3 regions of the Methylibium sp. T29-B genome follow, and region 3 is predicted to be linked to each of the others. Evidence: riboswitches for the same ligand, from Rfam matches in the RefSeq annotation. Region 3 holds a riboswitch; each other region holds the start of a gene.
What was found. Region 3 has a riboswitch for cobalamin ahead of Y694_RS10290 (ferredoxin). Riboswitches for the same ligand answer to the same signal wherever they lie in the genome.

Region 1: it holds a riboswitch for cobalamin, as region 3 does, so the genes downstream of both, Y694_RS06415 (bifunctional adenosylcobinamide kinase/adenosylcobinamide-phosphate guanylyltransferase) here and Y694_RS10290 (ferredoxin) in region 3, are expected to answer to the same signal.
Region 2: it holds a riboswitch for cobalamin, as region 3 does, so the genes downstream of both, Y694_RS16235 (TonB-dependent receptor) here and Y694_RS10290 (ferredoxin) in region 3, are expected to answer to the same signal.

What each region holds. Positions count from the first base shown of each region.
Region 1 covers NZ_AZSN01000025.1:27,193-37,606, forward strand. Annotated here, with positions in the region: partial or broken gene cobN (cobaltochelatase subunit CobN) at 1-2,573, opposite strand, end outside; gene cobW (cobalamin biosynthesis protein CobW) at 2,616-3,677, opposite strand; partial or broken gene cobO (cob(I)yrinic acid a,c-diamide adenosyltransferase) at 3,729-4,297, opposite strand; partial or broken gene Y694_RS06400 (cobyrinate a,c-diamide synthase) at 4,331-5,654, opposite strand; gene Y694_RS06405 (CbtA family protein) at 5,707-6,516, opposite strand; gene Y694_RS06410 (CbtB domain-containing protein) at 6,529-6,717, opposite strand; gene Y694_RS06415 (bifunctional adenosylcobinamide kinase/adenosylcobinamide-phosphate guanylyltransferase) at 6,850-7,398, opposite strand; cobalamin riboswitch at 7,541-7,808, opposite strand; gene Y694_RS06420 (Tn3 family transposase) at 8,103-10,414, opposite strand, start outside.
Region 2 covers NZ_AZSN01000123.1:961-10,770, forward strand. Annotated here, with positions in the region: gene Y694_RS16230 (bifunctional adenosylcobinamide kinase/adenosylcobinamide-phosphate guanylyltransferase) at 1-125, opposite strand, end outside; gene Y694_RS16235 (TonB-dependent receptor) at 136-2,136, opposite strand; cobalamin riboswitch at 2,206-2,453, opposite strand; gene Y694_RS16240 (hypothetical protein) at 2,502-2,738, shown strand; gene Y694_RS16245 (cell division protein ZapA) at 2,735-3,061, shown strand; RNA gene ssrS (6S RNA) at 3,099-3,280, shown strand; gene Y694_RS16250 (EVE domain-containing protein) at 3,314-3,778, shown strand; partial or broken gene Y694_RS16255 (sulfite exporter TauE/SafE family protein) at 3,778-4,589, shown strand; gene Y694_RS22710 (sensor domain-containing diguanylate cyclase) at 4,559-5,587, opposite strand; gene Y694_RS16265 (type IV pili methyl-accepting chemotaxis transducer N-terminal domain-containing protein) at 5,664-6,944, opposite strand; gene Y694_RS16270 (nitrate/nitrite transporter) at 7,281-8,537, shown strand; partial or broken gene Y694_RS16275 (bifunctional protein-serine/threonine kinase/phosphatase) at 8,592-9,810, opposite strand, start outside.
Region 3 covers NZ_AZSN01000050.1:11,929-22,342, forward strand. Annotated here, with positions in the region: gene Y694_RS10230 (sirohydrochlorin chelatase) at 1-95, shown strand, start outside; gene Y694_RS10235 (precorrin-8X methylmutase) at 92-778, shown strand; gene Y694_RS10240 (cobalt-precorrin-5B (C(1))-methyltransferase) at 775-1,899, shown strand; gene Y694_RS10245 (bifunctional cobalt-precorrin-7 (C(5))-methyltransferase/cobalt-precorrin-6B (C(15))-methyltransferase) at 1,892-3,208, shown strand; gene cobI (precorrin-2 C(20)-methyltransferase) at 3,201-4,004, shown strand; gene Y694_RS10255 (cobalamin biosynthesis central domain-containing protein) at 4,021-4,791, shown strand; gene Y694_RS10260 (cobalamin biosynthesis protein) at 4,788-5,186, shown strand; gene Y694_RS10265 (hypothetical protein) at 5,288-5,641, shown strand; gene Y694_RS10270 (hypothetical protein) at 5,629-5,919, shown strand; gene Y694_RS10275 (CbtB domain-containing protein) at 5,978-6,172, shown strand; partial or broken gene Y694_RS10280 (CbtA family protein) at 6,185-7,005, shown strand; gene cobJ (precorrin-3B C(17)-methyltransferase) at 7,029-8,057, shown strand; cobalamin riboswitch at 8,105-8,373, shown strand; gene Y694_RS10290 (ferredoxin) at 8,799-9,170, shown strand; partial or broken gene cobA (uroporphyrinogen-III C-methyltransferase) at 9,199-9,888, shown strand; gene bluB (5,6-dimethylbenzimidazole synthase) at 9,970-10,414, shown strand, end outside.

The DNA of each region.
Region 1 (10,414 bases), on a different contig from region 3:
ACGGCCGGCCAGGCCGCGCAGCAGTTGCGCCATCTCCTGCGGGCCGCAGGCGTCGAGCCGTGGGCGTAGCACCTCGCGCAGCCGTTGCAGTACCGGCGCGGTGTGGGGCCAACCCGTGTCGTCGAATGCCTCGGGCACAGCGCCGGCGCTCGCTTGATCCGCCAATACGTGATCTGCCACCACGTGCTCCGCCACCATGCCCGCGGCCAGCAATTCCAGCCGCTCACGTGTGTGGCCGGCGTGGCGCCACGCCTCGGGCTGAGCTCCTGCAGAAGGTGCGGACGCGGGCCGCTCCACGGCGCGGCCCAGTCGGGGCTGAGTGCGTTGAAGCCGTCCACGCCCTCGATCTGCAGGTCTTGCGCCAGCGCCACCAGCAGGCTCTGCTGGCCTGCCGCTTTGCCTCCGGAAAAACGCGCCAGCGCGATCAGCGTGTCGACGCGCTGGCGTCCCTGCGGCGAGCTGCCGAGGGTGTGCAACCCGTCGCGGATCTGTGATTCCTTGATCTCGCACAGGTAGGCGTCCAGGCGCTCGAGCAAGCCTTCACGCGCTGTGTCATCGGCGGGCCGCGTGACACCCAGTTCTTCGTGCAGGCCTTCGCGCAGAACCCGGTCGAGCATGTCTTCACGCAGCCGCCGTGCGCGCCGCGGGTCGAGCGACAGGGCCTCGTAATACTCGTCCATCTGCCGCTCGAGCTGTTGCAGCGGGCCGTAGGTTTCGGCGCGCGTCATCGCCGGCATCAGGTGGTCGATGATGACGGCCTGGGTGCGCCGCTTGGCCTGGCTGCCTTCGCCGGGGTCGTTGACGATGAAGGGGTAGAGGTGCGGCAGCGGGCCGAGGATGGCATCAGGCCAGCAGGCCGCACTCAGTGCAACGCTCTTGCCCGGCAGCCATTCGAGGTTGCCATGCGTGCCCACGTGAACCACCGCATCCACCTGGAAGGCGCGGCGCAGCCAGAAGTAGAAGGCCAGGTAGTGGTGCGGCGGCACCAGATCGGCGTCGTGGTAAGTCGCCGCCAGGTCCATGTCGCGCCCGCGGGCCGGCTGTATGCCAACAAAGACGTGGCCGAAGCGCAGCCCGGCAATCATGAAGCGGCCGCTGCGCAACGTTGGATCGTGCTCGGGCGCGCCCCAGCGCGCGATGACGGCGGCGCGGCTGTCGGTGGGAAGCCGATCGAAGTCTTCCAGGTAGTCGGGCAGGGAGAAGCTCTGCGCGGCCGGGCGTGCGTCGTTGGCGCTGTGGTCGTTGGTGATGCCGCGCAGCAGCGCGGCGATCAGGGCATCGCCGCTGTCAGGCAGATCGCCACAGGCGTAGCCGGCAGCCTGCAAGGCCCGAAGAACGGCTACGGTGGAAGCCGGTGTGTCCAGCCCCACGCCGTTGGCGATGCGCGAATCGTCGATGGGGTAATTGGCAAGGATCAGCGCGATGCGCTTGTCGGCATTGGGCTTGTCGCGCAGCACGCACCAGCGGCGCGCGAGTTCGGCCACGAAGGCCATGCGCTCGGGCTCCGCTTCGTAGCGGATCACGTCGAGCTGGGTGTGCTCGCAGCGCCAGGCCAGCCCCTTGAAGCTGATTGCGCGAGTGAGGATGCGGCCATCGACCTCGGGCAGCACCACCTGCATCGCCAAGTCGCGCGGCGCCAGGCCGTGCGGGTCGGCCAGCCACTGCGCTTGCGAGCAGCCGGCGGTGATGAGTTGGAGCACAGGTGCGTCACCGGCCAACGCGGCGGATGAAGTGTCGCCGTCGCCATGGGTGCCGCCATCGATAGCCGCCACGGCGAAGTTCGTCGCGTTCAGCACGATGGCCACGCGGTGCTCAGCCACCAGGGCTTGCACTGCCGCATGGCTGTCCGGGTTCTTGAGTGAATCCACTGCGAGCGCCAGCGCGTTCAGGCCGGCGGAGGCCAGCGCACGCAGCATCGCATCGAACACCGCCGTGTTGCCGGCTTGCAAATGCGCGCGGTAGAACAGCAGCAGTGCCACCGGCGCACCGGATGTCCACGCGGACCGGCTGGCAGCATCTTGCGGTCGATAGTGCACCGCCGAAGGCAAGGGGACCGGTAGCGGCGGCCGGCCGCCCAGGCCGAACGCGGCATGGCCGATGAGCGAGAAGAAGGCCTGCGCGTTGTCGCGCCCGCCTTCGCGCAGGCAGCGCCACAAATGCCGGCAATCGTCTTGCGGTGCGGAGCTACGCAGCAGCAGCTGCGTGTCTTCGAAGGCATCGCCCGAGAACATCGCCAACCACAAGCCGCGCTCGCGTGCCAGCGAGGTCGCGCGCTCCACCACGTAGGCCCAGTCGCTCGGGCTGCCCAAGTGATCGATTACCAGCACGCGGGCATGGCGCAGCACATCATCGACGTACAGGTCCACCGAGGCCGGCTGGCGCAGCCACATCAGGTTGGCCAGGCGCACGCTGGGGTAGTCGGGGCCGAGCTGCGCCGCGACGTCGGCCAGCAGCGACAGGGTGGTGTCGGCGGCGCTCAGCACCACCACCGAGCCGGGCGTCTGCGCCACCCGCACCACGCCCTGGCCACCGTCTTCAATGTGGCCGCCGGGGCGGGTAGACAGCAGGTGCATGGGCTGCTTAAAGTGGCTTCGATGGCTTCGGGGTTGGGTGCGTCAGGCTGCAGCGGTCGCCGCCAACTCACCGTCCAGTTCGGCCTGCAAGACCGCCGCATCCAGCTCGGCACCGATCAAGACTAGGCGCGACTGCCGGGTTTCGTCGACGCGCCAGGGCCGATCGAAATAACTGTCGAAGCGCGAGCCCACGCCTTGCACCACCAGCCGCATTGCAGCGCCGGGCAGCGCGACGAAGCCCTTGGCGCGGTAGATCTCGTGGCGCTCGACCAGGCTGCGCAAGGCGACCAGCAGGCGTTCACGGTCGGGGACTTGCAAGCTCACCGAGACCGAGTCGAAGGCGTCGTGGTCGTGGTCCTCCTCCTCGTCGTGGTGGGTCTTGCGCTGGTCGATCGCATCTTCCACCGCGCGCTCCAGGCCCAGCAGCACACCCAGGTCGATGCGACCGTGCTGTGCATGCACCAGCTTCACGCCGGGCGCGGTTTCGATGCGGATGGTGGCTTCGACGCCGGCCAGGGCGGCGGCGTCCAGGCCGTCCGTCTTGTGCACCACGACCAGGTCGGCGGTGGCGAGCTGGTCTTCGAACAGTTCGGCCAGCGGCGAGTCGTGGTCGAGGTTGCCGTCGGCACGGCGCTGGGCATCCACCGCCACCGGGTCGTCGGCAAAGCGGCCAGCGGCCACGGCGGGCGCATCCACCACCGTGATCACTGCATCGACCGTGAAGGCGTTGCGCAGCGCCGGCCACTGGAAGGCCTGCACCAGCGGCTTGGGCAAGGCCAGGCCCGAGGTCTCGATGACGAGGTGGTCGATCTGCTCGCGCCGCGCGGCCAGTTGTTCCATCACCGGCGCAAATTCTTCCTGCACGGTGCAGCACAGGCAGCCGTTGGCCAGCTCGAACAACTGCCCGTTGGGCGCGCCGGCCTCGTCGCAGCCGATGCCGCAGCCGCGCAGCAGTTCACCGTCGATTCCGAGCTCACCGAACTCGTTGACGATGACGGCGATGCGTCGGCCCTGGGCGTTTTGAAGCAGGTGGCGCAGCAGGGTGGTCTTGCCGCTGCCGAGGAAGCCAGTGACGATGGTGGCGGGGATCTTGCGGGTCTGCATGGTGCGGTTCCTGGAGGTGTTGGTTGGGTGCGGGTCGTGGTGGTGAGGCGATCAGTCCTCGATGCCACGCTGCGCCGGCACGCCGGCTTTGAAGTGGTGCTTGATGAGCGTCATCTCGGTCACCGTGTCGGCCAGGGCGATCAGCTCGTCCGGCGCGTTGCGGCCGGTGAGGACCACATGCACGTGCGGCGGTCGCTCGCGCAGGCAGGCCAGCACAGGCTCGAGCGGCATCCAGCCATAGCGCAGCGGTACATGATCTCGTCGAGCACCACCATGAAGTGCTCGCCCGCGCGCACCGTGGCCTCGGCCCGGGCCCAGCCGGCGCGGGCCAGCTCGGCCGAATGCTCGAGGTCGCGGCTCTTCCAGCTGAAGCCGTCGCCCAGGCCTTCTATGGGCATGCCCAGTTGCTCGAACAAGCGGTGCTCGCCGAAGCGCGCCGAGGGCACTTTCATGAACTGATAGACCTTCACCGTTTTACCTCGACCGAAGGCGCGCAAAGCCAGGCCGAACGCGGCCGTGCTCTTGCCCTTGCCGGTGCCGGTGTGAACGATGACCAGGCCACGCCGCTCGCCTTGTGGCTTGGGCGTGTCACGCAGCAGAGGTGGGGCTTCGATGTCCATGGTTGCGGGGCGAGTTGCGGCAGCGGCCGGCGATTAGGGTTTGAACAACGCAGCGACGGCCGCCGGATTGCTCGGGAAATACAGGTGCATGAACGACGCGAACAGCCGCCCTTTGCGGAACACCGGTTCAGGCTGGCCGTGGTGCCGCTGGGCCTGCGTGTGCAGCGCGGCAGGCAAGCGCACGTCGATGCGCGCGTGGTGGAAGGTGTGCCCACGCACCTCGCCTTCGGGCAGCGCCAGGCTGTGCATACCGAGGTTGACGAGGCGGTCCGCCATTGCCCCTTGGCCCGGGCAGCAAGCCCAGCATCGGCGCTCTGTGGCCAGCGGCGTCGGTGAGCGACTCCAGCAGCGCCAACATGCCGCCGCACTCGGCCACCAGCGGCCGACCGGCCGCGTGGTGGGCGCAGATGGATTCGCGAGATGCGGTGTTGCCCGCCAGCGCTGGCAGGTGCAGTTCGGGGTAACCGCCGGGCAGGTACAGCGCATGGGCCCCGGCCGGCACCGGCTGGTTGGCCAGCGGAGAGAAGAAGCACAGCTCGGCACCCAGGGCACGCAGCGTGTCGAGGTTGGAGCGGTAGAGGAACGAGAAGGCCGCGTCCCGGGCAATGGCGATGGTGACTCCGGCCAACGTGGACGGCAGTGCTGCCGATGCCGAGGTTGGAGGCGCGTCGAAGTCCACGGCCGGCGGCATCGGCAGCGCGCCGCTGTCGCCCAGCGCCTGGGCGGCGGCCGCGATGCGCTGGGCCATGTCGCCCACCTCGCCAGCCTGAACCAGACCCAAGTGGCGCGATGGCAGCGCGTAGTGCTCGCCGCGGGGCAGCGCGCCGTACCAGGCAATGCCGGCAGGCAGGCTCTCGTGCAGCATCTGCGCGTGTCCGGCGCTGCCCACGCGATTGGCCAGCACGCCGGTCAGCCGCAAGCCCGGGCGGTAGGTGGCCAGCCCGTGGGCTACGGCGCCGAAGGTTTGCGCCATCGCCGAGGCATCGATCACCGCCAGCACTGGCAACCCGAAGTGCAGGGCCAGATCGGCACTCGACGGCGTGCCATCGTGCAGACCCATGACGCCTTCGACCAGGATCAGGTCAGCCTGCGCCGCCGCGCTGTGCAGCAGCCCGGCGCAGTGCGCGGCGCCGCCCATCCACAGGTCGAGTTGCTGCACCGGCGCGCCGCTGGCGCATTCCAGCACCATCGGATCCAGGAAGTCGGGACCTGTCTTGAAGACGCGCACGCGCCGGCCCTGGCTGCGGTGCGAGTGCGCCAACGCGGCGGTGACGGTGGTCTTGCCCTGGCCCGAAGCCGGGGCCGTGACCAGCAAGGCCGGGCATGGACGCGCCTCCAGGCAGGGGGAAACAATCATGGTCGAGAAGCCAACAGACAAGCTCGGTCCCTTGACATGATCTTTCCGGGGGTCACCGCGCTGCTTCAGCCGCGCTGGCCGATGCCGGGTTCGATGCGCCCAATACAACAAGCAAGTGCGGCTTCAACCAGCGCGCGAACAGCGGGCCCGCGACTGCGGCCATCGTGAACCAGAACGACAGCGAGGCCCAGGTGGTGGCCCAGATGAAGTCATGCCCCAGCTTCAGCAGGCTGGCATGCGCTTCGCCGCTGTAGCCGGCGAGCGCGTCGCCTTCGAGTTCGGGCGCTCCGACGACGAAGGGCACGGCCAGCAGCACCGCAGCGACCGGCCAGCGCCAGCGAGACGATGCGAAGCCGAGCGTCGCGAACGCAGAGGCCGAACACACCACTGCCAACAGCCACCAGGCCTGACGCGCGTGCAGCGGCGCGACCTCCATGCCCGGCACTTCGGCCGGCAAGCCGAGCGAGGGCCACAGATGCAGGCTCAGCCAACCGGCCGCGGATACCACCGCCGCGACCCGCAGTGCCGGAGTGGCGTTGCCACGCTTCCAGACCCACAGCGCCATCACCACGAATACCAGCAGCGCCAGGCTGAAGGCGTGCAGCACATTCGCCACCCACGTCCAGGTGCTGCGCTCGGTGCCAGCAGCGGGCTCCCAGGCAGCGTCATCGTGATGGTGTTCATTCTCGGCAGCGGCAGCATGTTCGTGCGCCACCGCCGCCACCGGCGCGGCTTTTTGGTCTTCGAACACCTCGGCGGCCAGGATGAGGGGCACCGCCTGCCAGCGCTGCACCGCGAACTGCACGCTGCCGACGAACAGGGCTGCGACTAGCGCACACCAGATCAAACGTTGGAACAACATGGCAGTCTCCTGTCAGTGGCAGGGTTTGACGGTGATGTGGCGCACGTCGTGCGCAGCGTTGTGCGCCAGCGGACTGTCGGCAAACGCGACGCCGTACAGCACCGCCATGCCGAGTGCCCCGGCAGCAGCGAGTTGGCGCAACACACCGCGCACCGCGGTGTGGGTGGGCGTTGAAGCGGGAACGTAGGTCGGCATGTTCATGAATGGTTCCTTGGGTGAGTGGGCTGGCGGGCTATTGCGACCGTGGCACTGCGCCCCTGGGCGCCCCGGTGTTTGTGTGTTTCGACCCGCAGGCGGGTAGCAGCGCGCAGCAACGCAAAGCGTTGGTCGCGGTCATTCCTTCACCTTCATCTCGATGCCGGCCACCATCAGCGTGACGCGCTCGCAGAAGGTGGCCACGAGCTGGTGCAGTGTGCCCAGCGCATCAAGATAGCGGCGCACCTCACTGCCCAGCGGTGCCACGCCCATGCCGATCTCGTTGGACACCAGTACCACAGGCCCCATTGCATTGCGCAGGGCATCGCACAGGTCCGCCTGCTGCTGAAGCCAGGTCGGCTCATCCAGCCGCGGCCCCACCATCGGCATCAATCGCTGCGTCAACCACACGGTCAGGCAGTCGACGATCACGAGCCTCTGGGGTGCGCACCACTCGCGCAACGCAGCCGGCAGATCGTCTGACACTTCCAGGGTCTGCAGATCCGGGACGTGCAACGCGCGCTGCTCACGGTGACGCGCGATGCGTTCGCGCATCTCGTCGTCACCGGGCGTTGCCGTCGCGATCAACAGCGCGCGTTGCCCGGAAACTTGCAGCCAGTCTTTCGCGCGCAACTCCGCACAACGAGACTTGCCGCTCTTGCCGCCGCCGAGGATCAGCTCGTGCATGTGCAGGCCTCAACGCCCACAGCAGCGCAGCATGACGAAGGCCGAATGCGACCTGAAGAGAATACGAGCCATGATGGAACCGCCGTGCCAACCGTGCTCGCCCGCTTCCCCGCGGGCACGCACCTCAAGGTGCGCCGTCTACACGGCGCACCGCCTCGTTGGCCGGTATCCGGGCTGGCGGAGACGACTCGTGTTCCCTTCCCAGGCGACACCGCTTTCGCAGCGCGCACCCAGTGGGTTGTAGACACGAGCGGTGAGCACAAGGCTCACGTCCGCTTACCGTTGCGGGGGCAGCTCAGGTTGGGGCGGTGCCGCAGATCCGCTTTGAACTACGGCGCTGCCCTTCCTGATTCCCGTTGAACTGCTTTGGCTGGAAAGCCAAAGCGAGCACCAACGCCTTCATGATAGCGGAAGGCCTTTAGTCGTGACCGCGGTCGGTAGCTGGATCCTCACGCAATCTTATCGACGATGTGTCTCGAGTCCCCATGGATGCGCATCTACTTGGTGGCGCATTACACCAAGGCTTTCGGCACACGGCGCCTTCTGAGTCCACTTCCGGGCGCTTCTTTGAATGCTTTGGATTACAGCTCGGGGTCGTCAGCTGCACAAAGCGCGGCCCCAGCCGACGGGTCAGCGCATCGCCCCTTTGCCGACGTTCCACGTCCGCAGCCGGTTCCGGTTCGGTCCACCAGCGGGGTCACGCTTCATCGGTCAGGCTGGGCTGCCACCCTGCCGGCAGCGCGCTCGACCAGCACGTCCGCATACCTCTCGAGGTTGAACCTGAACGTGCCGCGGAAGTTGATGTGCGAGAAGTGCGCCGGCCCGATTCGCCGCAACCAGTCCTCCTCGATCCCGACGCCATCACCTTTGAGGCGGGCCACGACGCCGTCCATGCGGTTCGTGTTCCAGGCCAGCACGATGTTGGTCAGCAGCGCATGAGCGCCTGAGATGGCCACCATCTCCTGCCGCCGCCGGCCTCGGTCATGCGCCACGTGTCCGCCGTGGATCGCTCGTTGCAACTGGTGCACCGATTCGCCTCGGTTGAGCAGCGTGTGAATCTCGCGCCGATAGTCCGGGATGGCCAGGTAGTCGCACAAGAACAGCGTTCGCAGCAAGCGCCCCAGGTGTTCCGCGGCGCGATGCAGCGGATCGCCGACGGCGGCCGAGCCCAGGCCGTGGATGGCATGCGCCGCAGAAACCTTGCCGGCCCGAATGGAGGCGACCAGGCGCACCAGGTCGTCCCATCCACGCTCGATCGCCTTGACCGATATCCTGCGCACGGTGACGACTTCCAGGCTCTCCGGCACCGGCCACCCCCTGGGCACGAACAGCTTGCGCTCCCTCAGGTCCTGCAGACGCGGGCACAGGTCGAAACCCAGCAGCTTGGCGATCGCCATGGCCACGTTCGTGACGCCATGCGTATCCACGGCCAGCAACGAGATGCGGATGCGGTCCTCGGCGCGGTTGTGCTGCTCGACACCCTCGACGGCCACGCCGGCCTGTCGTTCGTTCAGCACAATGGGCTGGTCGTAGAACAAACCCCAGCGGTCGCGAACGTGCGTGTACATGCCGGCGGCATACGTGCGCCGCCGCGGGTCCACCCGTGCTGTCCACAAGTGCCGGCTGGCGTCCAAGGCCATCATGTCGGCCGAACCCTTGCTGCCGTCACCCCACAAAGCGGCGATCGGCACGGCGTTCTGGTACTCCGAGACACGTTCGTTGGCCCGGCGCAGCCTGCCGCTGAACTCAATGGCCCGCATCGCCGTGGCGATGTGCGCCGCGTCGATGCCCGGGATCATCGAGCCCACGCCCTTGGCGTCGATGTCGGTGCCGTGGGCAAGGAGGGCGCCATAAGCGGCCAACAGCTCGTTGCTTGACGAGGGTCGGCGGGCCAGCAACGCCTCGCTGAAATGCGTCGCCGCGTCGACCTCCATCAGTAGGTCTGGAAGCTGCACCTGGCCAATGTGTTTGAAGACGGCCTCCCTTGTCTTTCGCGGCTCGACCTCTTCGTCCAGCGGACGAATCGGCGGCAGGTGCAGCAGCTTGTCGGCGCCGATCTCCACGTGTCCCTGATCGGCGGCCTCGGCCAGCGCCGACAGGCCCACGGACATGCCGGCCAGGATAGGCTCCAGAAACGCCATCGCCTGCACCGGCAGGCCGAGGATCTGATGGTGTTGTTCCCTGGTGCTTGTCCAGTCTTTGTCCGCCAGGAGCATCGATTCGCGGGCGCGGAAGGTGATCGAATGGTTCACCCAGGCGCTGCCACGGCGCAGGCTCTTGCGCAGGGCCATCATCGTGCTGGCCTCGAATGCGCGGTAGCGGGATTGTGGATCCAGGTCGCTGACGATTGCGCTCCAGGCCGCACCCACCGGTGGCAGCTCGAAATCCGGTGGGACCTCTTTGGTGTTCAGCGCCTGCAACATCGACCAAGCTTGCCACTGTTCGTAGCCGGTGTCCCCGGGCGTCCCAGCAAAGTCAATGTCGCGCAGACCCGCCAGGTGGGCGTGAACGCGGCGGCTGTCTTCTGCCAGCGCCCTGCGCACCTGCGAGGCAAAGGTGGCCATGGATACGTCGCCGATGTCGTCCAACATGGCGCGCGCCTCCAGCACGCGGTCGCGCCAGGTCTTCGTCTCGTCGTGAAGTACCGACTTCGCCTTGATGGCCTGCTGCAAGGTCGCGCCGCTGCTGCGGGATCGTCCCGTTTGGACCCGTTCGGCCGCGCGGCGAAATAGATCCTGGCTGCGGCGCGATGCCTGCATCAGCGCCGCGTCGGTCAACTCCAAAAGTGTGACGCGCAGGAAGCAAGCGATCTCCACGGTCTGTCGCTGCTGTTCGATGCGCGCGGTCATCGACGGCCGCCGCATCTGTACGTGAGCGGCGTAGGCCTGCTGCTTGCTCAGCGCAATGGGGTCCAGCGCCCAGTTGTGCGCACCGAGCTCCTTCAATGCGCGAACCTTCTCCAGTGTCTCTACCATCGTGCTGGGGGCGTGACGCTTGGGCGGTGTCTTGAGCCATT
Region 2 (9,810 bases), on a different contig from region 3:
CGGCCGGGCAGCGCCAGCCAGTCGGCCGCGCGCGACTCGGCGCAGCGCGACTTGCCGCTGCGCTGGCCACCGAGGATCAACTCGCCTGTCCCGCTGCCCTTCGGATGACCGCGCCGCTCGCCCATGCGCCTCCCGTCAGAAGCTGACCTTGACCGATGCCGCGAAGGTGCGACCCGCCTCCGGGTAGATCGAGGTCGTTTCGCCGCCGGCCGTGCACCCGAAGGCCTGCGTGTAGTACTTGCGGTCCGTCAAGTTGACCACGCCGAGCGCGAACTCCGCCTGCGTCCAGCGATAGGCGTAGCGCAGGTCGGCGGTGGTGCGACCCGGGATGCTGCAGACGTTGGCGAAGTCCGGGCTCTGCGAGGACACGTAGTTCACGATCGCATCGAGCTTGTGCGCCGGCGCGGGCGTCCAGTCGGCCCGAAGGGACAGCGTGCGCTCGGGTGTCAGCGGCACATCCTGGCCGTCGTAGGCGCCCTCGGTGAAACGGGCCCGCCGCAGCGCGCCGTTGACGCGCAGGTTCAGCGCCTCGGTCAGCGCCTGCGCCAGTTCGAGCTCGACACCCTGCCGGCGCGTCGGGTCGAAGTTGACGTTGGCGCCGAACGGCCCGAACGGTCCGACGCCGTTGGGATCGAAGCCGATCTCGTTCTTCAGCGAGCTGCGGTAGACGCGCAGCTCGGCGCTGCGGCCGGCAGCACGCCAGCGCACGCCCAGTTCGGTGTCGCGTGAAGTCTGCGGCCGCAGCGGCACGGCCGGATTGGTGAAGCTGAACTCGTCGACGTTGGCGAGGCGGAAGCTGCGGCCGACCCGGCCGTAGACCGCGCTGTTCTCGGACAGCGGCTGCAGCACGCCCAGTTCCCAGGCGCGCTGGCGGTCGTCGATGCGGTCGACCGTGCTGCTGACCGCCTTCTCGATGCGCTCGGTGCGCACGCCGGCGCTCAGGCGGGTGCCGCCGCTCAGCGTGAGGTCGTCCTTCAGGTAGTAGCCGGTCGAGGACTGCTCGCCCACCGAGCCGAAGGCGCCCAGCACCGTGCGTTCCCATTCGTTGCGATCCACGCCGAACACCACCGCGTTGACGACCGACGCGAACTGCGTGCGGTTGCGCACCCGCAGCGAGTAGTTCTTCGCGTCGACGTCGTAGTCGTAGGCGAAGGCCCCGTTGCGGCTGCGCAGCTCCTTGTCACGCCAGCCGGCGTCAAGGCCGAGTTGCCAGTCGCCGCCGAGATCGGCCTCGGCGAACACGCCACTGCGCGTGTTGCGGATATCGGCGTGGTCGTTCGGTGCGGTGGTCTGGCTCGGGTCGGCGGCATACTGCGCCGCAGTCAGCGCGCCGGGCAGCCCGGTGTCGAGGTCGTCGTAGGCATGCCGCAGGCCGACGCGCAGCCAGTCGTTGCGCCACTGGCCGGTGAGCGATGCGCCCTCCGTCTCCGAACGGAAGTTGTCGCGATGGTTGTCGGTCGTGCGGCGGTTGGCGGCCGCATCCAGCGAGAAGCCACCGGCCTCGAGCGTGGCGTCGGCGCGCAGGTCGCGCAGGCGATCGCTGCCGGCGGCGGCGTACACGCTGGCCCGGTTGCGGCGAGCTGTTCCGTGACCCGCCTTGGTGGTGACGATGATCACGCCGCCCGTGGCGCCCTCACCGTACAGCACGGTGCCGCTGCCGCGCAGCACCTCGATGCGCTCGACCGAATTGATCGGGATGCCGGCCAGCCGCGTGCCGCCGAGGTCGCCCTCGTTGATGCGGATGCCGTCGAGGATCACGACCTGGTTGTTGTCGGACGTGGTGCCGAAGCCGCGCAGGTCGAGGGCGTAGTCGCCACCGCCGTAGAGGTCGAGCCGACCGGGCACGCCGAGCAGCTTCATCACGGCCTCGTTCACCGTGGACACGCCCGAGTCGGCGATGTCCTGGGCGGTCAGCACGCTGACACCGTACGGCAGCGTCGCCGAGTCCTCGACGAAGCGGCTGGCCGTGACCAGCACCGGCGGCAGCTTGCCCGCCTCGGTGACGGGCGCGGATTGCGCGCTCGCGATGCCGCTGGCGAAGCCCAGCAGCGACAGCATCAACAACGGCGCATGCGGCAGCGCCCCGAGGCGAACAGGAATGCGAGGCGCGGTGGCCTCGAAGGGAGTGGCAATCATGGAATGACCAACGATGAAATCGTGCGCGCCAGCTTCCCCGCGGGCGCCCACCTCATGACGCGCCGCTTGCGCAGCACGCCTCCCGTTGGCCGGTATCCGGGCTGGCGGAACGACCCTCGCGACCTTCCCAGAGCCGGAGACTCCAGTGGCATGTGCGCGAGAGCGGAAACGTGAACGCAGGCGTTCTGGCTTCGTCCGCTGACCGTTGCGGGGGCAGCGCAGGCTGAAGGAGCACCCGGTGGGTCCCCCTCCTCTGCTTCCCGTTTAACTGCGCCGGCGTGAACGCCGGCATGAGCACCAACAGCCTGCAGTGTAAGCGCGGCCCGGGCCGCCCCCTACAATCGACGCGTGCAGTGAGGAGAGGCATGGCGACGATCGAAGAACTGGCCGAACGCGTGGAGCGGTTGCTGCTGCGGCACCAGGAACTCCAGCGCACGCACGCGCTGACCCTGGAGCAGCTGGCCGGCGTCAATGCCGAACGCGACTCGCTGCGCTCCCGCCTCGCCGCCGCCCGCCAGCGCGTCGAGGCCCTGCTGGATCGCCTGCCGGCCAGCGAACCGGTCGCCGAGGCCGGCCCGGAGACCGGAAAGACCGCCGAATGAAGCAGCTCGAAGTCACCATCATGGGCCAGAGCTACATCCTCGGCTGCCCCGACGGCGGCGAACGGGCCCTGCTCGAGGCCGTGGGCAACGTGGACCAGGAGATGTGCGCGATCCGCGACGCCGGCAAGGTGCGCGCCCGCGAGCGTATCGCGGTGCTCGCCGCGCTCAACCTCGCCTACCAGCTGGCCGAGCGGCCGCTGGCGGCGGCGACTCCGGCGCGCAGCGCCGGGCAGGCCGCGCCGGACCCTGCACACGGCATCGACATCGAGGCCCTGATTGGGCGCATCGACGAGACCCTCGGGCGCGACGGTCAATTGCTCTGAAACGCCGGTTCGTCAGCGCTGGCGGCGTACACTGATCTCGTCCGTCGCGTTCGCGGGAGTTTTATATTTCCTTGAACCGATGCTCATATGAGCCCGGGCTTGGAACATTGCGAAGCGGGCGTGATCGTCTCGCGTCAGATGAACCCGAAGCTTCGTTGACCTCGCCCACCTGAACTCCCCTGGGTTCAGGAATGCGACTCCCGGTTCGCGGCGGACACCTTTCCCCGTTGCCCTTCCCGACCTGCTGCCGCCATGGCGTACTGGCTGATGAAGTCCGAGCCCGACGAGTGCTCGATCGACGACCTGGCGCGCGCGCCGGGCCGCAAGCTGCCGTGGACCGGCGTGCGCAACTACCAGGCGCGCAACTTCATGCGCGACGATTTCCGGCCTGGCGACGGCGTGCTGTTCTATCACTCGTCGTGCCCGCAGCCGGGCATCGCCGGGCTGGCCGAGGTGGCTTCCGTCGCGCACACCGACGCGACCCAGTTCGACCCGGCGAGCCCCTACCACGACCCCGCCTCGAAGCCCGAGGCACCGCGCTGGTTCGGCGTGGACGTGAAGCTGGTGCGCAAGACGCCGCTGCTGTCGCTGGCCGCGATGCGCGCGGCACCCTCGCTCGCGACGATGCGCGTGCTGCAGCGGGGCAACCGCCTGTCCATCACGCCCGTCACGACGGCCGAGTGGCGCGCGGTGCTCGCGCTGCTGCCGCCGGCCTGATGCTGCTCGCCTGGCCGCTGGTCGTCGAGCTGCTGCTGCTGGGCGCGGGCGCCGGCTTCCTGGCCGGCCTGCTGGGCGTCGGCGGCGGCATGGTGCTGGTGCCCTTCATCACGCTGCTGCTGACGCTGAAGGCTTTCCGTCCGACCTGATCGTGAAGGTCGCGATCGCGACCTCGCTCGCGACGATCTGCTTCACCTCGCTGTCTTCGGTGCGAGCCCATCATGCGCGCGGCGCCGTGCGCTGGGACATCGTGCGCCGCCTCGCACCGGGGATCGTGCTGGGCTCGCTGCTGGGGGCGCAGGTCGCGAAGGCGCTGCCCTCGGCGCTGCTGGCCGGGCTGTTTGCGCTGTTCGTCGGCTTCTCGGCGACGCAGATGCTGCGCGGCGGCAAGCCCACGCCGGCCCGGCAGTTGCCACCCGCGCCCGGACTGTTCGGCGTCGGCGGCGTGATCGGCGCCGTGTCGGCGCTGGTCGGTGCCGGTGGCGCCTTCATGTCGGTGCCGTTCATGACCTGGTGCAACGTGCCGATCCACAACGCCGTGGCGACCTCGGCCGCACTGGGCGTGCCGATCGCGCTGGCCGGCACCGCCGGCTACATCGCCGCTGGCTGGAACCTCCATGGGCTGCCGCCCGGCACGCTCGGCTTCCTCTACCTGCCGGCACTGCTGGTGGTGTCGACCGCCAGCGTGATGACGGCACCGCTCGGCGCGCGCACCGCACATGCGCTCGACGTGCAGCAGTTGCGTCGCGTGTTCGCGCTGCTGCTCTACGCCATCTCCGGCTACATGTTCTGGCGCGCCCTGCAGGGCTGAGCCCGCGTTCCGGCGCGCGCCCTGCGGTCAGCCGACCGTGGCCCGCCGAAGGCGATGCTGGCCAGCGCCACGTGGTTGCCGCCACGCTGCACGGCCTGCGCCAGCGCAGTCTCGGCGGCGTGCAGCAGACCGGCCTGCGTCTGCGCGGTGTGCGGGAAGCTCGCGAGCCCCATCGACACCGTGAACCGCAGCGCCGCGCCGCCCTTGGGCACGAGCTGCGTTGCGCACTGGCGGCGCATTCCCTCCATGCGGGCATGGGCCGTCGCCAGGCCCATGCCGGACAGCAGCAGCGCGAAGCGCTCGCCCTCGAGACGGCACGGGGCATCCATCGCACGCGTATTGCTGCGCAGCAGCCGGGCCATCGCCTCGAAGACGCGCTCGCGACCGGCGTCGTCATGGGGCGGGCTGCCGGCGGGTGGCGCATCGACGTGGATGTAGACCACGGCGAACTCACGGTGCTCGCGCAGCGACAGGTCGATCTCACGGCGCAACTGGTCGTCGAACTGCTCGCGACGGCCGATGCTGCGCACCGGCTCGCCCGACGCGTTGCGGTTCTCCGCATCGCTGCGCAGCGCCTCGTTGGCACGCTGCTGCTCCTCGAGCTGGTGCAGCGCCTGCTGCAGCTGGCCGGACAGGCGGGTGCGCTCGCTGCGCTCGACCCACACGCCCAGCAGGGCTCCACCATCGAGCGGCACGCGCGCACCGAGGAACTCGCGCCGCTCGCCGCCGAACTCGAGGCTGTGTTCACTGACGCTGGCGCCGGGCCGGGCCAGCGCGGCCTGATCGGCGGCGCGCAGCGCGCCGGCGGTCGGCGCGGTGAGCAGTTCGGCATCGGTCCGGCCGCAGGCCTCGGTGGGCACGCCGAGCGCTGCGACCGCCGCCGCGTTGAGGTGTGTGTAGCGACCCGCGGCGTCCTTCGTGTAGACGGGCAGACCGAGCTTTTCGAGCGCCTCGGCAAGGGCCGACGCGGTGGCGGAGGACTCGTAGGAAACGCTCATGGTGCTCGAACCATGATAGCCCTGCACCGCAGGCGCGCCCCCCCAGCTTGAGGGTGTCGAACCCCCTAGCGCTGCATCAGCCGATCAGCGTCTGCATGCTGTGCTCGATCTGCCCGGTGAGCTGCTCGAAGCGCTCGAGCAGCGTGTCGCTCGCGTCGGCCAGCTGCTGCCGGCCAGCCGGCGTGCCGGCGGCGTCGATGCCGGCACGCATCTGCGGCCAGGCTTGCGCCGCGGCGGTCAGCGTCGCGCGGATCTCGGGGGTCGACAGCGGCGCGGCCTGCAACGCGGCCAGCGCCTGCTCGGCCTCGAGCGCTGTTCGCTGGGCCGCCTCGCGCGCCAGCGCGGCCATCGGACCCGGCAGCAGCGTGGCCAGCAGCACCTCCTTGGCCAGCCGCTGGCTCAGCATGCGCTGCCGGCCCGCGAGGTTGATCACGTGCAGACGCGGCATGCCGCTGGCCTGCTCCAGGGCGGCGGTCAGTGTCTCGGCGGCCTGCAGCAGCGCCTCGGCCAGCGCATCGAGCTTGAGCAGGCGCGCAGCCTGCGGTGCTTCGCGGAGCGTCGCGTCCAGCGGCTTCCAGGCGCTCAGCACGCCGTCCAGCAGGTCGCCGAAGGTGGGTTTGGACAGCAGGCGCCCCAGTTGGGCCAGGTTGGCCTCCAGGCGCTCGACCGCCTGCGACTGCAGAACCCGCGCCGCGCCGGCCTCCGCCTCACCGCCAGCGACCTGCAGCGCATAGAGCTTGACCAGCCGCTGCGACAGCATGCGCAGCTGGCCGGAGCGGTTGACCCCGGCCGCGTCCTGCGCGGCATCGATGAGCAGCTGGGCCGCCTGACCGACGCGCAGTTGCTGCTGCATCGCGCTCTGGCGCAGCAGCCTGAACGCCTCGTCTTCCGGGACCTGGCGCGCCAGCATCAGGATGCCCTTGGCTCGGTCGACCAGCTTGCGTTCTTCGTAGCGGTTCCCCAGGTCCGCGAGCGCATCGCGCAGCCCGCGCTCGTGCCGGAAGCGCGCCTGCACGAGCTGCAGCAACGGCCGCAGCCGCGCTGCGGCGTAGCCCTGCGCCACCCAGCCCTGCACGCCGCACTGCAGGGCCCGCTCCATGGCCTCGACGCCGGCGTCGCCGCTGAACACGAGCACCGGCAGGGCCTGGGTCGAGCGCAGGATGTCCAGCGCACGGAACAGCGGCTCACCCGGGTGCGAAGACCAGCCCACCAGCACGTCGGGTCCCTGCCGCAGTGCCTCCTGCACCAGCTTGTCGCATGGACAGGCACCAAGCACGTGAATGCCGGCCGCGCGCAGATCGGCTGCCAGCGGCGGCGCACCGTGATCGGGGTCGAGCACAAGGAGAACGGAAGTCACGCGACGACGGGCCTTTTCAGAGGAGCGGACGCAGGGCGCGACCTGCGGGGGGCGCCAGTATGGAGCAGCCGGCGTGGCGCCGGCCGCTCCCCCTGGCACGGATGCTGCTCCGCACAACGCGGGCGCAGCGACGCGCCCGGATCGGCGCTCCGCACGCCCGGTCCTGTGCACACCGACGTGCCCAGCTTCGTGCCTTCGTCACTCGCCCCCCGGGGGCCGAGCGACTGTTCTCCCTGGAGAAGCACCATGAGCTCGCCGTCGTCGGCCGCCATCATCGCGGCGCCCCACCTCCCCTTCTCGCATCGCTGCCGCGCGTGAGCGCAGGCACGTCACGCAATGGCTGATTTCAAGACCTTCGTGCGCTCGGGCCACTGGCCCACGCTGCTCGCGTCCTTCCTTTACTTCGACTTCTGCTTCGCGATCTGGGTACTGAACGGCGCGATGGCGCCCTTCATCAGCGAAAGCTTCCAGCTCACCGCCGCGCAGAAGGGCTTCATGGTGTCGGTGCCGATCCTGGCCGGCGCGCTGATGCGCTTCCCGCTGGGCGTGCTGTCACAGTACATCGGCCGCAAGAACGCGGCGATGGTCGAGATGGGCCTGATCGTCGCCGCACTGGGCTACGGCTACGGCTACGTCGACAGCTACGACGGCGTGCTCGCGATGGGGGTGCTGCTCGGCATCGCCGGCGCGAGCTTCGGCGTTGCGCTGTCGCTGGGCTCGGGCTGGTTCCCGCCGCAGCACAAGGGGCTGGCGATGGGCATCGCCGGCGCCGGCAACTCGGGCACGGTGCTCGCCGTGCTGTTCGCGCCGCCGCTGGCGGCCAAGTTCGGCTGGTCCACCGTCTACGGTCTGGCGGCCTGCACCATGCTGCTGCCGATGCTGGTGATGTGGTTCGCCGCCAAGGAGCCACCGGACCGCGAGCACCAGACCCTGCGCGAACACGTCGCCTGTCTGTTCGAGAAGGACGGCTGGGCCTTCAGCCTGATCTACATCATCACCTTCGGCGGCTTCATCGGCCTGGCGAGCTTCCTGCCGACCTACTTCTACGACCAGTTCCACGTCACCAAGATCGAGGCCGGCCAGTTGACGATGCTGGCCACGCTGATGGGCTCGGCGGTGCGCGTGCTGGGTGGCTACATCTCCGACCGCATCGGCGGCATCAACACGCTCAGCGGCGTGCTGATGATCGTGATCGTGACGCTGGTAATGTGCGGCTTCGCGGGCGGCTCGGTCGCGGTCACCACGCTGCTCTTCATGCTGTGCTTCGCGGCGCTCGGCGCCGGCAACGGCGCGCTGTTCCAGCTGGTGCCGCTGCGCTGGCCGCTGACCACCGCGGTGGCTGGCTCGATGATCGGCGAGGTCGGCGCGCTCGGCGGCGGCTTCCTGCCCAATGCGATGGGGCAGTCCAAGCAACTGGCGGGCACCTACCTGTGGGGCTTCGTCGCCTTCGCGGTGCTGGCGCTCGTGATGCTGGTGATGCTGCGGCGCGTGCAGATCCGCTGGACCCGCACCTGGGCCGAGAAAGGCGGGCGCGCCCGCCCGATGACCGCGCCGACCGACTACGGTGCCGCCAGCCGGACCGCTCAGCGCTAGTCCCGGGGCAGCCGCATGATTCGCCTCCAGCCCGGTGCCGCCGCCTGCCCCGCTTCAGCGCGGCAGGAACAACAGCCACACCACGAGCAGCACGTTGAACAGCAGCGAGATCGCGAAGGCGATCTTCCACAGCGCGTTCGGGTCGCGGGCGACGAGCGGCGTCGCCGGCGGTGCGGCGAGCGGGCGCGACGCGCCGCGCTCCAGCGCCAGCACGAACTCCTCGGCCGTCTCGAAGCGCTGCTGGCGCTCGCGCGCCACGGCCTTCAGCACCACGTGGTCCAGCCAGATCGGCAGCTCGGGCCGCAGCCGCGAGGGCGCGATCGGGTCGCGCCGGTAGCGCGCGATCTGGAACGGCTCGATCTCGCCGTACGGCAGCCGGCCGCTCAGCCAGCGGTAGAGCGTGACGCCCAGCGCGTAGAGGTCGCTCGCCGCGTCGGCGCCGGCATGCCCTGCTTCCCACTGCTCGGGATTCATGTAGCTGGGCGTACCAGCATGCAGGCTGCGCACCGCTGGCGGCTCGCGACCGGAGATTGCCACGCCCAGGTCGAGCAGGCGCCACTGGCCGTCGTCGCCCAGGTGCAGGTTGGCCGGCTTGACGTCGCGATGCACCACGCGCTGACGGTGCAGCCGGCCCAGCGCGCGCGCCGCGGCCAGCGTGCCCTGCACGATCTCCTCCACGCTGAAGGCCTGACCGGCCTCCAGCAGCTGCTCGAGCGTGCGGCCGCCATGCCAGTCGAACACCGCATAGAAGGCGCTCGGGTCGCGCGGCTCGCGCACCCGCACGAAACCCTGCCCGTCGCGCTCGGTGACGGTGCGGCCCAGCCAGGCCTCATGGGCCAGCATCGCGCGCTCCTCGGGATCGCCGGCACGCGACTCGTGCAGCGTCTTGATCGCCACCAGCTCGCGCGTCGCCGCATCGCGCGCCTGCACCAGCCGGTGCACGCCGGTGTTGGCCACCAGCGCGGTGATCACATAGCCGTCGAGCGTGTCGCCCACCTTGAGGCGCGGCGGTATCGGCAACTGGCGTCCCAGCAGCAGGGCGTCGTCCAGGCTGCCGGCATCGAGCCCGCGCACGCGGACGACCAGCGCCGTGGCGTTGTCTCGGCCCCCCGCCGCGAGCGCCGCCTCGACCAGTCGCTCGCTCGCCTGCTGCGCGGTCTCGGCGGCGCCGAGCAGCTCGCGCATCGCGGCGTGCTTGAGCACCTGGTGCACACCGTCGCTGCTGAGCAGCAGCGTGTCGCCGATCTGCAGCTCGCCCTGGTGGAAGTCGATG
Region 3 (10,414 bases):
ACGACGGAGGGCCGACCGGACACGGCCATGTGGCGGCGTACTGCCATGACCGCGAGCACGACCACGCGCACGGGCACGACCACGCACACCCATGAGCAGCGTCAACACCGTCACCGAGCAGCTCACGCGCGCCGGCCAGGCGATCGAGCACGACTCCTTCGCGATCATCGACCACGAGGTCGGCCCGCATGCCTACCGGCCGGAGCAATGGCCGATCGTGCGGCGCATGATCCACGCCAATGCCGACTTCGAGTTCAACGGCCTGGCGGCTTTTCACCCGCAGGCGGTGCGGGCCGGCATTGCCGCGATGCTGCGCGGCGGCGCGCCCGTCGTGGCCGACGTGGAGATGATCTGCTCGGGCCTGTCGGCACCACGCCTGGCCCACTTCGGCATGCGTGCGCACCACTTCATCAGCGATGCCGACGTGATCGAGGCGGCCAAGGCCGAGGACACGACCCGCGCCGTGCAGGCCATGCGCAAGGCGCAGCGCCAGGGGCTGCTGGCCGGGGCGATCGTCGGCGTCGGCAACGCGCCCACCGCGCTGATCGAACTCGTGCGCCTGATCCGTGAGGAAGGCGTGCGCCCGGCGCTGGTGGTGGGCATGCCGGTGGGTTTTGTCTCGGCTGCGGAGTCCAAGGAGCTGATGGCGGAGCTGGTCGACATCCCGTGGATCGTGATCCGTGGGCGCAAGGGCGGCTCGACGCTGGTGGTGGCGGTGCTGCACGCGCTGCTGGCGCTGGCCGAGGCTCAGCAGCGCGGGGAGCACGCCGCGCCATGATGGACAAGACCGTCAAGCGCGGCACGCGCACCGGCTTCACCACGGGTGCGTGTTCGGCGGCGGCCGCGCGTGCGGCGGTGCTGGGACTGGTGCACGGTGCGGTGCCCGAGACGGTCGAGTCCCTGCTGCCCAACGGCGACCTCGTGCACTTCGCGGTGCAAGACGGCCGCTGCGACGCGGACACGGCGCACGCCGCGGTCATCAAGGACGCGGGTGACGACCCGGACTGCACCGACAAGGCCCACCTGACCGCCGACGTGCGCGTGCTGCGCGACCGCGTCGGACTGGTCGTGCTGCTGGGCGGCTTCGGTGTCGGCACCGTCACGATGGCCGGCCTGGGCCTCGAAGTGGGCGGCCCGGCGATCAACCCGGTGCCTCGTCGCAACATTGAGGACAACGTGCGCGCCGCAGCCGGCGGGCTGCTCGACGAAGCCGGCCTGGAGGTCACGATCTCGGTGCCGCAGGGCGTGGAGATGGCGAAGAAGACGCTCAACGCCCGGTTGGGCATCCTGGGCGGCATTTCCATCCTCGGCACCACCGGCATCGTCAAGCCGTATTCCACCTCGGCCTACCGGGCCAGTGTGGTGCAGGGCGTGCAGGTGGCCGCCACCCTCGGTCACGGTGTCGTCGTGCTCACCACCGGCGGACGCACCGAGCAGTTCGCGATGAAAGAGCGGCCCGAGTTGCCGGCGGCTGCCTTCGTGCAGATGGGCGACTTCCTGCGCTACGCGCTGGACACGGCCGTGGCCGAGGGCCTGCGCGAGGTGGTGATCGGCGGCATGGTGGGCAAGCTCACCAAGATCGCGCAGGGCGAGACCATCACCCATGCGAACCGTGCCGAGGTGGACACAGGCCTGCTGGCCGAGCTGGCGGCCAGCATCGGCGCCCCGGCGGACGAGTGCGCCGCGATCGCCGCCAACGTGACGGCGCGGTTCGCGTCCGAGCGCATGGAGGCGTTGGGCCTGCTCGCCGAGTTCCACACCGCGCTGGCGCGCAATGTCGTGAGCACGCTGACCGCGCCTGACCGCTACGCCGACCGCTTCCGCCTGCAGGTGCTGGTCTGCGATTTCGATGGCCACAAGATTGCCGAGGCTTCCTCAATGGAAGAACGCGATGACTGACCCCCAACCCTGCCGCGTGATCGGCGTGCTCGACGACGGAGCGGCCAGCCTTGGCGCCACCGCGCTGGCCCACCTGCGCCGTGCCGACGTGGTAATCGGCGGTGCGCGCACGCTGGCGCTGTTCGACGACGACATCGCGCCCCAAGCCGTGCGGCACGACCTCACCGGCCGGCTCGGCGCCGTGCCCGATTGGATACGCGCGGCGCGCAGCGATCGCCAGGCGGTGGTCGTGCTGGCCACCGGCGACCCGCTGTGCCACGGCATCGCGAGCTACCTGGCCTCACGCCTGTGCATCGAGGCGATCGAGGTGCTGCCCAACGTTTCCACGCTGCAGCTGGCCTGTGCCCGCGTGGGCCTGGTCTGGCAGGACGCGAGGATCATTTCCATCCACAGCAAGGATGCCGGTGAATGGACCGTGGGCGCGCCGCCCGGCCATGGCTTGTATGCACTGGCGCAGGCCCTGCGCGTGCACGACCGCCTGGCGGTGCTGACCAGCCCGGACAACACGCCCGGCCGCGTCGCGCGCCTGCTGCTCGCGCAGGGGCAGGGCGAAGACTTCCACATGGCCGTGGCGGAGCGTCTTTGCACCGCCGACGAGCGGGTGTGGGCGGACCTGTCGCCCGAGGACGCGGCGCACCGGACCTTCGCCGATCCCAACGTGGTGCTGCTCTGGCGCGCCCGCCCCCGGCCCAACCCGGTGCGCGTAGGCCTCGCCGATGCCGCGTACAACCAGCGTCAGCCCGACAAGGGGCTTATCACCAAGCAGGAGGTGCGCGCGGTCTCGCTGGCCAGGATGCAGTTGCGCGCCGACAGCGTGGTGTGGGACATCGGCGCCGGCTCCGGTTCGGTCGGGCTGGAGGCCGCGCGGCTGTGCCCGCAGGGCCATGTCTGGGCCATCGAGAAAAACGAGCTGGACACGGCCATCGCGGCCAGCAACAGCGCGGCCTTCGGCGTGAGCAACCACACGCTGGTCCATGGCAAGGCGCCGGACGGACTGGACGCGTGGGCCGATCCGGACGCCGTCTTCATCGGAGGGTCGGGCGGCGAACTGGACGAGCTGATCGCCCTGTGCCTGCGGCGGCTCGTGCCCGGCGGCCATCTGGTCATGAATTTTGTCACCCTCGAGAACCTGTCCAGCGCCACGCAGACCCTGCGGGCGCTGGGCGTCCAGTGGGACGTGCTGCAGCTGCAGGCCGCCCGCAGCAAGCCCATATTGCACATGCACCGCATGGCCGCCGAGAACCCGGTGTGGATCGTCTGCGCGCAGGCTGGCACCACGGTGCAAGACAAGGAGAGCACCGATGACTGATGCCGTCCGCATGGGCCGCCTGATCGGCGTCTCCCTCGGCCCCGGCGATCCGGGCCTGATCACCCGGCGTGCCTGGGCGCTGCTGGAGCGCCGCGACGCCGTGTGGACCTACCCGGTGCGCAGCATGAAGACCCCCAGCTACGCCTTCGACATCGTTGCGCGGTCCGGCCTGACGCCGGTGGACCAGCACATGCCCCTGTTGTTTCCCATGACGCATGACGAGATCAAGCTCACGCGCAGCTGGCTGCGCGCGGCCCAGACCGTGCTGCCGCTGCTGCAGGCCGGGGGGGACGTGCTGTTCCTCGTGGAGGGCGACGCCTCCACCTACGCGACCTTCGGCCACCTGGCCCGTACCGTGCGTTCCCTGGACGACCAGGCCGTGGTCGAGGTGGTCGCGGGCGTCAATGCGTTCACCGCCGCGTGCGCCACGCAGGGCCTGCCGCTCGCGGAGCAGGACGACACGGTGGCCCTGGTGCCGGCCGCCTACGGCGTGGGCGCGGTGGACCGGCTGCTCAACGACTTCGACACCCTGGTGCTGCTCAAGGTCAAGCCGCTGATGGACGACCTGATCGACTGGCTGGAGCGGCGTGGCCTGCTGGGCCATGCGAAGTTCATCGAGCGCTGCGGCGCGACGGATGAGCGCGTCGTGACCGACCTGCTCAGCCTGCGCGGCGTGAAGGTCAGCTACCTGTCCCTCATCATCCTGAAGAACCCCCTGCGCGTGCGCGGCGAGCGGGTGCGCGGCTGTCTGAAAAGTCGGGGCCGGGCGCCGCCGAGCCGGCCGGCCTCCTGGTGAACGCCGAGGAAATCGAATGACCACAGACCCGACCCCCTTCGCCGCGGCCACTGCCGCGCGCATCTGCATCGTCGCCATCACCAAGCATGGCGCGGGCCAGGCCGCCGAGCTCGCGCGCGCCCTGCCCCATGCCCAGGTGTGCACGGCCGTGAAATTCGCGCCGGCCTTCGTGGGCCTGCCCAATGCCGTGCAGGCGTACAGCGGCGCCTTGCGCGACGAGATCGCGCCGCTGTTTGCCGGCTTCGACCAGCTCGTCTTCTTCGTCTCGCTGGGCGCGGTGGTGCGCCTGATCGCGCCCCACCTGAAGGGCAAGGACGAGGACCCCGGCATCACCGTCGTCGACGACGCGGGCCGGTTCGTCATCCCGGTGCTGTCGGGGCACGTGGGCGGCGCCAACGCCTGCGCCGAGCAGGTCGCTGCGCTGGTCGGCGCCACGCCGGTCCTCACGACGGCCTCCGATGTCGGCAAGACCATCCCGGTCGACATCCTGGGCCGCGAACTCGGCTGGACCGTGGAGGCGCCCAAGCTCAACATCACGCGGGTCTCGGCCCATGTGGTCAATGGGGAGCCGATCGCGGTGGTGCAGGAGGCCGGAAGCCCGAACTGGTGGGCCCGGCCCACGCCGCTGCCCGCCAACATCCATCGCTTTGCCAGCTTCGACGAGGTGGACCTCGCGCGCTTCGCCGCCGTGCTCTGGGTGACGCATGCCGAGGTGGCGGCCGAGCGCTGGCAGCAGTTGCATGAACGGCTGGTGGTGTACCGGCCGCCGCACGAGGCGCAGGCATGAACGTGGCGCTTGGCATCGGCTGCGACCGCGGAACCCCGGCCGAAACCATCGCCCAGGCGGTGGATGAGGCGCTGGCGCGCGCCGGCGTGACGCATGCCGACGTGGTGGCGGTGGCCAGCGTGGACCTCAAGGCGGACGAGGGGGGCTTGCTCGCCTTTGCCGCGCGGCGGGGCTGGACCGTCCAGTTCCACCCGGCGGCCAGGCTTGCCCAGGTGCCGGTGCCCAATCCCTCGGAGACGGTGCGCAGGCACATCGGCACGCCTTCGGTGTCGGAGGCGGCGGCGCTGCTGGCGGCCAGCGCGCCGATGTCTGCGCTGCTGGTGGAGAAGCAGAAAAGCCGCGGCGGCGATGGCCGCCACGCGACAGTTTCAGTGGCCAGGTGCGAGCCATCGTGACCGCCCCCTGTCCCGGAGATCCGAACGACGAGCAAGAAAGGAGCAGGAACGATGCAGTCATCTTTTGCACCCCCCTGTGCGCCGCGGCGCTGCTGGGGCTCGTGCCGCAGGCGGCCCATGCCGGGCGCCCGCTCGGGACCGACGACGCCGGGACCGCCGGGGCCACCACCTGCCAGGTCGAGAGCTGGGCCGAGCGAAATTCGAGTACCCGGGAGCGGACCTGGGTGGTGTCGCCCGCCTGCGGCGTGGGTGACGCGGTGGAGATCAACCTGGAACTGGCGCGCACCGTGCCCGACGGCGGCACGCGCCTTGAAAGCGGCCTGGCCGTCAAGTGGGTCGATCCCGCCTGGAAGTCCGGTGCATTCAACTGGGGCATGAAGCGTGGCGCGGCACCGCGCATGGCCGCGAGTCGCCCAAATGGGCGCCCACATCCTCGGGCGCCATGGGGCTGCTGACCTGGAAAGCCGGCGAATCGGCCTCGGTGCACGGCAACCTCGGCTTCGAGACCGACCATGCCGTCCACACGACGCAGCCACTGCTCAACCTCGCGCTCAGCTGGGAGGCCACGCCGTCCCTCACGCTGGTCGCCGAAGTCATGGCGGTGCGCCGCAGTCCCTCCCAGCGCAACGTGGGCGCCCGCTGGTGGGTCGCGCCCGAGCGTTTCGCGCTGGACCTCACCGCCGGCCGGCACCACCGGACCGTCGGCTTTGGCTGGTACGGCATCGGCTTCTGACCTTCGCAAAACTCATTTTTGATCGAAACCTGAAGTCCAACCCTGAAAGTAAAACCCAATGAACGCTCCCATCTCCTCCTCCGTTTCCACCGCCGCCGCGGGTTCCTCCGCGGCGCGCCTGGTGCTCGGCCAGATCGCCGCCGCGGCAGCGCTCGGGCTGGTCGTGCTGTATGGCGTGGCTTTCGCGGAAAGCCCCCTGGCGCACAACGCGGCTCACGATGTACGCCACGTGACCGTCAAGCCCTGCCATTGAACGGGAGGCGCCATGTTGTTCACACGACTGATCTGGGTCGCGCTGGGCGCGGCCATCCTGGTGGGCAGTGTGCAGACTGCGCTGCAGCAGTGGCAGGCGGTCCCCATCATCCTCGCGGCGGAGGTCTTCGAGGACCAGAAGGCGGCGCAGGAAGCCGCGTCCGCCAAGCAGGCGGCGCCGGCCGCGGTCCAGGCGCATGCGCATTCGCAAGCGCCTGGCGTCGCGCCCCATGACCATGGCGACCGTGCCAGCCAGGAGGCCGCCGAATGGAAACCCGCCGACGGCATGGAACGCGCCGCATGGACCTGGGCGGCCAACGTGCTGCATGGCTTCAGCATGGCCCTGCTGGTGTTCGCGGTGATGTCGCTGTGGGTCTGGCGCCGCGGCACGCCGGCACGCCCGGTCCTGCTGGGCCTGGCGGTCGCGGCGGCGGGCTGGCTCACGTTCACCTGTGGCCTTCGCTGGGCCTGCGCGCCGAGATTCCGGGCATGGAGGCGGCCGCGCTCGACGCGCGGCAAGGCTGGTGGACCCTGGCCGCGGCCAGCGCCGCGCTCGCCTGCGCGGTGACGGCCTTCGCGGACAAGCCCTGGCGCTGGCTCGTGGCGGCGGCCTTGCTGGCCTTGCCCTTCGTCGTGGGCGCGCCCGAGTTCCAGGGCGACCCGCTGCCCGGTTTCAGCGCTGGGGCCAGGGCACAGCTGCAGCAGTTGGGCACGCAGTTCATCCTCGTGACCACCTGGATGTCGGTGGTCCTGTGGCTCAGCCTGGGCCTGGCCTGCGGCTGGTTTTTCCGGCGGCGGCTGCAGCAGCCGCTGACGGCACTGCGCAGCCTTTGATACTCATGCCAGGAACCGGGTTCATGACAAACCCTGCCCCGAATTCCACCGCCGGCCAGCCCCAGGCTGGCGCCGCGCGGCCCGGAAAAATCATGCTGGTAGGCATCGGTCCCGGCAGCGTGGGCCACATGACGCAGCGCGCGCGAGAGGCCATCGCCGAGGCCGACGCAGTGGTGGGCTACGTTACGTACATCAAGCTGGTGGCCGACCTGATCGAGGGCAAGGAGGTCGTGCGCAAGGGCATGACCGAGGAGCTGGACCGCGCGGTCAGCGCGCTGGAGGCGGCGCGCGCCGGGAAGAAGGTCGCGCTGATCTCATCGGGCGACGCCGGCGTCTACGGCATGGCCGGCCCCACCTACGAGGTGCTGTTCCAGGCCGGCTGGACGCCCGAGGACGAGGTGCAGGTCGAGATCGTGCCCGGGGCGTCGGCGCTCAACGCCTGCGCGGCGCTGGTGGGCGCGCCGCTGACGCACGACTTCTGCGCGATCTCGTTGAGCGACTTGCTCACGCCCTGGTCGGTGATCGCCCGGCGGCTCGACGCGGTGGCGATGGCCGACTTCGTGGTCGCGCTCTACAACCCCAAGAGCGGCCGGCGCACGCGCCAGATCGTCGAGGCGCAGCGCCTGTTCCTGCGCCACCGCCGGCCCGACACGCCGGTGGCCATCGTCAAGAGCGCCTACCGGCGCCGCCAGCACATCGACTTCCGCACGCTGGCGACGATGTGCGAGGCCGACATCGGCATGCTCAGCACGGTGCTGATCGGCAACAGCAACACCATCGTACGGCATGGCCTGATGGTCACGCCGCGTGGCTACACCAACAAGTACGACCTGGCCAACGGCGGCGCCACGCGCGAGGGCGAGAAGCCCGGGCGCTCGCTGTCCACCGGCTTGAACGGCTGGCTCGAGAATCTGATGGCCGATCACGCCGCTGGCGAGAGCGTCGAACAGCTCGCGGCGCGGCATCGCCTGCCGGCGGACTACATCGCGGCGACGCTGGCCGAGCCCGTCGACGCGCAAGCCGAAGCGGCGGCGGAAGACAACGAAGGCTGAGGAGAACGCACCATAGACACCGAACCACGATGGGCTTCCTCCGGGAAGCCCATCGCAAACGCCCAGGTGCCCGGAGCCAGTGATGGATTCGGGATAAACGGGAATGGGGTAGGCCAGCGCAAGACGCTGGCCGCAATCCCCGGCTGCCCCCGCAACGGTAGGCGAGTGCCGGTGTGTCACGGCGCTTGAGCGATCAAGCGCCAGCCACTGGGTGGTCACGTGATGTCGTCGTCGAGACGACGTACGCGGGCCGCCTGGGTAGGCGGTGCACCGAGACTCGCGAGCCCGGATACCGGCCTGAGGCGTCGCGCTGCCACGGCATTCGCCGTGGCAGTGATCGCGATGCGACCAGCCGCGGGGAGCGGATGGCGGCGACCGAACCACGCCTGCGCGCGTGGGCGTCGCTCCATCCCGTGCAGCGGGTCGCTGCTGGAGTTGATGCCACGTGAGAACCACCGAACCGGGTGCCCGAACCGGGCCCTTCCTGTCACCGCTGGCCGCGGCCAGTGCCCTGAGCTGCCTGCTGGCGAGCACGGCGGCGTGCGCCGACGAGCCGGCCTCGCTCGAGGCCGTCGTCGTCACGGGCCGGCGCACCGGCGTCGCGCCTGGAAGACACGCCGCAACGCATCGAGATCATCGACGCGCAGGACATCGAGCACACGCCCTCGCGCGAATTGACCGACCTGCTGACGCAGAACAGCAGCGTCGACGTGATCCAGCGAACATCCCCGAGGCCTCGTCATGACCGAACCCATCGACAAACCCAAGATCGGCGACTACCGCCGCCACCTGCTGGTCTGCACCGGCCCGCGTTGCACGCAGGACGGCCAGTCACAGATGTTGTTCGACAGCCTGGGCGACAAGTTCAAGGCAGCCGGCCTGCACGAGGGCGACCTGCGCGTGAAGCGCAGCCGCGTGAGCTGCTTCGCGGCCTGCCGGGGCGGCCCGATCCTGTGCGTTCAGCCCGATGGCGTGTGGTACTACAACGCGACGCCCGCGAACATGGACCGCATCGTCGAACATCACCTGGTCGGCGGCCGGGTGGTCGAGGACCTGGTGTTCCACCGCGGTCCCGATGGCAGCGGTTGCGGCGGGGCCGGCGATGACTGCTGAAGCGACCGCCGCCTATCCCCATGCCGGCATGGTCAGCATCGTCGGTGCGGGGCCCGGCCCGGCAGACCTGTTGACGCTGCGTGCGCTCGACCGCATCCGGCAGGCCGACGTGGTCGTGCACGACCGGCTGATCGACGCCGAGGTGCTGGCGTTGATCCCGCCGGCTGCGCAGCGCATCTACGTCGGCAAGGCCGCGGGCCACCACATGATGACGCAGGCGCAGATCCATGCCGTGCTGGTCGAGCAGGCGCGCCGGGGGCGGCGCGTGGTGCGCCTGAAGGGGGGCGACCCGCACATCTTCGGGCGCGGCGGAGAAGAGGTGCAGGCGCTCCAGGCCGAGGACCTGGCGTTCGAGGTGGTGCCGGGCGTCAGCGCGGCCAACGGATGTGCGGCAACAGCGGGCATTCCGCTGACGCATCGGGACTTGTCGCATTCGTGCACCTTCCTGCCGGGCCACCTGGCCGGGAGCAGCCCGGAACTGGACTGGGCGGCGCTCGCCCGGCCGCGGCAGACGCGGGTCTTCTACATGGGCGTCGAGCGGGTGCCGGCCATCGCACGGGCGCTGATCGCGCACGGGCTCCACGCCGGCACGCCGGCGGCCATCGTGCAGGACGGCACGCGCGAAGGGCAGCGCGTCTGGGCCATGGGCCTGGCCGCGCTGGCCGAGCAGGCGCCGGCGTATGGGCCCCGGCCGGGGCTGCTGATCATCGGCGAGACGGTGTCGTTGAGTCCGCATTTCGTCCAGGACGATGGCGCACCCGCGCCAGCAGCCGGCACCACCGAGCTGCCATCGCCGGGGTTGCACTTCAACGTTGCGGATCGCACGAGCCTGTACCGCGTGCTGGCCGCGCGGCGCGACATGCGGCACTTCGCGCGCGGCACGCCCATGGAGGACGCGGTGCTGCAGCGCATGCTGCATGCGGCCCACGCCGCGCCATCGGTGGGGCTGATGCAGCCCTGGCGCTTCGTGCGGGTGCTCGATCCCGTCGTGCGCGAGCGCATCGCAGCGCTGGTGGACGGCGAACGGCGCGCCACTGCCGACGCGCTGGGTGAGCGCCGTGACGAGTTCCTGCGCCTGAAGGTCGAAGGCGTGCGCGATTGCGCGGAGTTGCTGGTTGCGGTGCTCGCACCCGACGATGGCACCGTGTTCGGCCGGCGCACACTGCCCCGGGAGATGGCGCTGTGCTCGGTGGGCTGCGCGGTCGAGAACCTGTGGCTGGCCGCGCGCGCCGAGAACCTCGGCT